Regions from separate parts of the Clostridium moutaii genome, predicted to be linked through region 2. Evidence: a T-box and tRNA genes for the amino acid it is inferred to sense, from the RefSeq annotation. Region 2 holds a T-box; the other holds one or more tRNA genes.
What was found. A T-box is a leader RNA that pairs with one kind of tRNA and senses whether it is charged. The one in region 2 lies ahead of alaS (alanine--tRNA ligase), so its partner is inferred to be a tRNA-Ala.

Region 1: it has a tRNA-Ala gene. The T-box ahead of alaS (alanine--tRNA ligase) is inferred to sense a tRNA for this amino acid. The anticodon was not compared.

What each region holds. Positions count from the first base shown of each region.
Region 1 covers NZ_JBGEWD010000029.1:14,976-18,402, reverse strand. Annotated here, with positions in the region: gene AB8U03_RS17360 (methionine ABC transporter permease) at 1-505, shown strand, start outside; gene AB8U03_RS17355 (MetQ/NlpA family ABC transporter substrate-binding protein) at 529-1,368, shown strand; rRNA gene rrf (5S ribosomal RNA) at 1,531-1,647, shown strand; tRNA gene AB8U03_RS17345 (tRNA-Ile) at 1,655-1,731, shown strand; tRNA gene AB8U03_RS17340 (tRNA-Ala) at 1,735-1,810, shown strand; tRNA gene AB8U03_RS17335 (tRNA-Asn) at 1,868-1,942, shown strand; gene fusA (elongation factor G) at 2,138-3,427, shown strand, end outside.
Region 2 covers NZ_JBGEWD010000003.1:83,684-87,110, forward strand. Annotated here, with positions in the region: gene AB8U03_RS04745 (PRC-barrel domain-containing protein) at 1-252, shown strand, start outside; gene AB8U03_RS04750 (AI-2E family transporter) at 292-1,317, shown strand; T-box leader at 1,382-1,570, shown strand; gene alaS (alanine--tRNA ligase) at 1,662-3,427, shown strand, end outside.

The DNA of each region.
Region 1 (3,427 bases), on a different contig from region 2:
ATATCTCTACAATATTTTGAATCCTATTGTAAATATATTTCGTTCTTTGCCTTTTATAATTTTGATGGTTGCAATAGTACCTTTTACTAAACTTATAGTTGGATCATCTATAGGTACAAGTGCTGCATTGGTACCTCTTACCGTCTTTATTATTCCGTATATTTCTAGGCTTGTAGAAAACTCACTTCTAGAAGTAGATAGTGGGACTATAGAAGCTGCAGAAGCAATGGGAGCAACATCTTTTCAGATAATATGGTACTTTTTACTTCCGGAGGCTATGGGATCACTTGTTCTGTCACTTACTACTGCAACAATAGGGCTTGTAGGAGCTACTGCAATGGCAGGAACTATAGGCGGGGGAGGAATAGGAGATGTAGCAATATCCTATGGATATGAGAGATTTGATACTGAAGTAATGATTATTACAGTAATCCTGCTTATAGTATTTGTTCAACTTATACAAACAATAGGTAATACGCTTTCCAGAAAAGTTAGAAGACATTAAAAAATTTTAAGGGGGAAAATATAATGATAAAAAAAATACTAAAACCTACTATAGCATTACTGCTTGTATTTATATCAGCAGTAGTTTTGGGAGGATGTGGATCAAAGAACAGTGCGGATTCCAGCACAAAGAAGGAGATAAAATTGGGAGTTTCTCCAGGACCTTACAATGATCTTTTTAATGCAGGTGTAAAACCAATTCTTGAAAAAGAAGGTTATAAAGTCACATTAGTGAATTTCTCAGATCTTCTTCAATCAGAAGTCGCATTGACAGAAGGAAGTTTGGATTTTAATGTTGCGCAGCATAATGCTTATGTTAAGGCATATAATAAGGAAAAGAAGGCAGACCTTGTGTCTATAGTAAAAATCCCCACAGTAAGGGCAGGAATTTTCTCTAATAAACACGCATCAATAAATGAGGTTAAGCAGGGAGACACAGTATTTATTCCTAAGGATCCATCAAATGCGGCAAGAGCTTATTCACTACTTGAAAAGGCAGGATGGATTAAGATAAAAGAAGGAGTAGTAAAAACTCTTGCAACTCAAAAGGACATAGTAGAAAATAAATATAATCTTAAAATAGTTGAAATGGATTCTTCACAAATACCACGTTCTCTTAATGAAGCAGATTATGCAGTGCTTCCAGGAGCTATTGTGTATATGGCAAAGATAGATGCAACTAAAGCGCTTCTCTCGGAGACGCTTGTAGATGATCTCTATATAACTGTTGCAGTAGATGGCAAGAATAAAAATGCAAAATGGGCACAGGATATAGTAAAAGCTTATAAATCACAGGAATTTAAAAACTATTTAAAGGCAAATAATTCTAAAGGATATTGGGTCTTACCAGACGATCTCAAATAAATATAAAATTCGTTAGTATTATAGTATACCAATTAAAAAAGAAGCTTTATAAAGCTTCTTTTTTAATAAATTATTCCCATAAGAAAAAATTATTTTAAAAAGGTATTGACAATAAATCAAAAGCACAGTATAATATTAAACTGTAGTGCAAATGAAAAAATATCTGGTGGTAATAACGTGAAGGTAACACCCCTTACCATTTCGAACAGGAAGGTTAAGCTTCACAGTGCCCATGGTACTGCAGGGGAGGCCCTGTGGGAGAGCAGGTCATCGCCAGGTAATATATGGATCTTTAGCTCAGTTGGTTAGAGCAACCGGCTCATAACCGGTTGGTCCGGGGTTCGAGTCCCTGAAGGTCCACCATACGGGGGTATAGCTCAGCTGGGAGAGCATCTGCCTTGCACGCAGAGGGTCAAGAGTTCGAATCTCTTTATCTCCACCAAATGAGTAACAATTCGTTACTCGTTTTTTATAGAAATTTATGTTTTGTGTGAATTATTCCGTGGTAGCTCAATGGTTGAGCATTCGGCTGTTAACCGAAGGGTTGGAGGTTCGAGCCCTCTCCACGGAGCCATTTTAATTATATAGATAGTTTAAAAGAAAACCGAAAGTCGTGCTGACTTTTGGTTTATTTTTTTATCTGTTTATTATTATGTATAGTATATTAAGTATAATCAAATTATTGTGAAAATTTATTTGATTTTAGAAGGGATTTTAATTTATAAGTAGAATATATAAATTAAGCGCAAAGTAAGAGGAGGAATTGCTTATGAAAAAATATTCAACAAAGCATTTAAGAAATGTGGGAATCATTGGTCATAGTGGATCCGGAAAGACTACATTAACAGAAGCAATACTTTACTATACAAAGGCTATAGATAGATTTGGAAAAATTGAAGATGGAAATACTGTTAGCGATTATGACACTGAAGAAAAAAAGAGAAAAATATCTTTATCTACATCAGTAGTTTCGTGTGAGCATAATGATGTAAAGATAAATTTAGTTGATATGCCAGGATATTTTGATTTTATAGGAGAAACTATGGAAGGATTAAGAGCCATTGATATAGCTATGATTGTTGTGTCAGGTGTATCTGGGATTCAGGTAGGGACTGAAAAGTCCTGGAATTATGTGAATAAAGATAATCTTCCCAGAGCTTTTTACGTAAATAAATTAGATAGAGAGAACTCCGATTTTGGGAAAGTATTGGAAGAATTAAAACAAAAATTTGGTATATCTGTGGTGCCTGTTCAATATCCTATAGGTAAAGAAAACGATTTTAGAGGCGTTGTAAATGTCATATCAAGAAAAGCTAGAATATTTGATAATAAAAGTAAATCTATGATAGAGGCAGATATACCCGAAGATATTTTAGAAAAAGTAGATGAATGTAAAAATATGATTATGGAAGCTGTAGCAGAAACAGACGAGGAGCTTTTAGACAAATACTTCAATGAAGGTACTTTAAGTGACGAGGATATATATACGGGACTAATAAATGGATGTTCAAAAGGAGATGTGGTACCCGTAATGTGTGGTTCCGCCTTAACTGGAATAGGAATAGAAACCTTAATTGAAGATATAATTGAATGTTTTCCTTCGCCTGAAAATTTAGAGTTAGTTAATGCCAAAAATATAAAAGATGATTCTGAACTTAGTGTGAGAATAAATGAAAGAGAACCTTTTTCGGCTTTTGTTTTTAAAACTATAGCAGATCCCTTTGTGGGAAAATTATCCTTATTTAGAGTTATAACCGGAAAGTTAAAATCTGATATGACAGTATATAATGTTAAAAAGAATAAAAATGAGAAAATAGGCGCTATGTATTTTCTAAAGGGCAAGCAGCAGATTCCTACCTCTGAGATAACAGCAGGGGATTTAGGTGCTGTAGCTAAACTACAATTTACAAATACGGGAGATACTTTATGTTATCCTCAGTCTTCTATAATGTTTGAAGATATTAGTTTCCCCCAACCAGTAATTTCAATGGCAGTTTTACCTAAATCTAAGAATGATGAAGATAAAATATTAAGTGGATTAAATAAGTTAATAGAAGAA
Region 2 (3,427 bases):
AATATGAATGTAGTGGATAAAAAAGGTGATCTCATTGGTGTAGTTGAGGATATGTTATTTGATAAAAAAGAGTTTTCAATAAAAGCTGTTATATTGTCTATTGGATTTATAAATAATTTTATAAGTGGCAAAAAAATATTGCTTGTAGATGATTTGATACTGGGAGATAAAAATTTGCTCTACAGAGGGAAAAACCCAAATCTTAAGTTTTTTAATTCAGCTCATAAATTATTAAAAAGAGAAGAAAGTTAAGACTTTTAAATTTGACTAAAATTATGGAAGATGATATCTATGAATGTTCATAAAAAAAGCAATATCAGATACTTGACAATGATAGTAATGACTGCGGTAGTCATTGTATTTATTATCATGAGCTCCTTGTTAAGAGAAATAATATATTTGATTTTTATATCTTTTTTAATAGCATATACACTAAAACCAATATATAATTCAATGTTAAACAAAGGAATAAACAAAAGGATAAGCGCCTTTTTTTTAATAAGTTTGTTGATATTGTTAGTAATAAGCACATTTGCAATTCTCATACCGTCTTTATTTAAGGAGAGTTTGAATTTAAAGGCCACTGCAGGCAGTATCCAAAGTATGGTGGATAATTTTTATATGAAATTAAAGCCAGTTCAAGATAATAAGACTATTTATGCACTTATTGTAAATTTAAACAGTAAAATTGACAGTGGAATTATGAATATATGTACCAGAATATTTGATTCATTGATGTATATAGGACAAAACCTTTTATCCATAATAGTAATACCCATAATAACCTATTATTTTCTGGCAGATGGAGAGTGTATAAATGGAACAATACTTTCTATATTTCCAATGAGCAGTAGAAATATAATTGAAAAAGTGTGTTGTCACGCAGATAAAATATTGGGCAGATATATAATGAGCCAACTCATTTTAAGTGCACTGGTAGGTATAGCTACATTTTTTATTTTAGTAGTTTTAAAAGTGGATTTTCCCATAATATTATCTGTCTTAAATGCCTTCTTTAATATAATTCCATATTTTGGGCCTATATTTGGTGCCTTACCGGCTATAGTTATAGCCATTATAAAATCCCCTAGAGTGGCACTATGGACTGCAATATGGCTTTATATATTGCAGCAGGTAGAAGGCAATATACTATCTCCAAAGGTTACGGGAGATAGTATAAGCATGCATCCTCTGGTAATAATACTTCTTTTGATAATTGGGGGAAAAGCAGCAGGGTTTATTGGAATGATACTGGCAGTGCCCATAGGAGTTATAATTAAAATATTGTACGAAGATTTAAATTATTATTTATTTTGATCTACCTGGTGATAAATATTGACATAAGTGTGCATTTAACTTATAATTTGTATATTAATTGAATGATAAAGTGATGAGTAGAAGGAGTAAATATTTTCTCATATAAAAGAGAGGAAGTGGAAGGTGCGAACTTCTTGCGAGATATGTTGAAGCTGTCTATGAACTTGTATTATACTATTTAAGAGATACGGATTTTATTTTAAATATCTGTATAATTAGGGTGGTACCGCGAAAAAAATCTTTCGTCCCTTGTGGGAGTGAAGGATTTTTATTTATTTGGGCAAAAGTTAAATCTATGACGATTGATATAAAAATGATTTATACAATACAAAGGAGAGATGTATATGGAAAAATTAGGACTAAACCAAATTAGAGAGCTATACTTGAGTTTTTTTGAAAGTAAAGGACATTTGAGACTGCATAGCTTTTCTTTGGTTCCTAAAAATGATAAGAGTTTACTTTTGATAAATGCTGGAATGGCACCTCTTAAACCGTATTTTACAGGACTTAAGATCCCACCTCGAAGCAGAGTGACTACCTGTCAGAAGTGTATAAGGACAGGAGATATTGAAAACGTTGGGAAAACCTCACGACATGGTACTTTTTTTGAAATGCTTGGAAATTTTTCTTTTGGAGACTATTTTAAAAAGAAAGCAATTCCTTGGGCATGGGAATTTACCACTCAGGTTTTGAAACTGCCGAAGGATAAATTATATGTTACAATATATTTAGATGATGATGAGGCCTATGATATATGGGTAAAAGATACAGATATAGATAGTTCAAGAATTTTTAGACTGGGAAAGGAAGATAATTTTTGGGAACATGGTGTAGGTCCCTGCGGGCCTTGTTCTGAAATTCATTATGATAGAGGAGAAGGGAAGATAGACACTGTAGAAGAATTTGTAAAAGCGGGGGATAATGACCGGGTATTAGAATTTTGGAATCTGGTTTTTACCCAATTTGATAGGGATGAACAGGGAAATTATAACAGACTTCCAAAGCCTAATATAGATACGGGTATGGGGCTTGAAAGAATGGCAGTTATAATGCAGGGTAAGGAAAGCATATTTGAAATTGATACTATAAAAGCTATATTAAAAGAAGTAAGTGATATGTCCTGTAACCCCTATGGTAAGGATAAAAATAGTGATGTATCCATTAGGATAATAACAGATCACATAAGAAGTATTATATTTATGATAAGTGATGGAATACTTCCATCTAATGAAGGACGTGGATATGTACTGAGAAGGCTTTTGAGAAGGGCAGCTAAACATGGAAAGTCTCTTGGAATAAAAGGAGCTTTTTTATATAAAATTTCTAAAGTAGTTATAGATAATTCCTATGAAAGTTATCCTGAATTGAGAGAAAGGGAAGACTATATAAAAAAGGTCATAAAAATTGAAGAGGAAAGATTTGCGGTAACAATAGATAGTGGAATTCAGATTTTAAATGAATTTATAACCCAGTTAAAGGTGGATAATAGTTCAACACTACAGGGAGATAAGGTATTTAAACTATACGATACTTATGGTTTTCCTGTAGAGCTTACTGAAGAAATATTAGAAGAAAAAAATATGACTGCAGATCTGGAAGGCTTTAATAAGAATATGAAAAATCAAAGGGATATGGCAAGAGCTGCCAGGATGGAGACAAATTATATGGGCGCAGAAGATACCCTGTTAAATAAAATTCCTCTGGAAGTGAACACTATATTTGAAGGTTATGATAGGTTAAAATCCAATTCCAGGGTTAAGCTCATGTTGAAAGATGAAGAATTTGTTTCCATTCTAAGTGAAGGGGAAGAAGGAGTTATTGTAGTTGAAAATACGCCTTTTTATGCTGAAATGGGTGGCCAGGTAGGAGATAGCGGAACTGTATATAATGAAAATTTCAAGGGTGAAGTTTTAGACTGTAAGAATAATGTAGCAGGTAAAATACTTCATTTTATAAAGGTAACTTCAGGTACCTTAAGTTTGGATGATGATGTCATTTTAAGTGTAGATCAAAATAGGAGGAACAGTATAAAGAAAAATCATACTGCAACTCATATATTAGATGAAGCACTGAGAAGAGTTCTGGGAGAACATGTACATCAAGCTGGTTC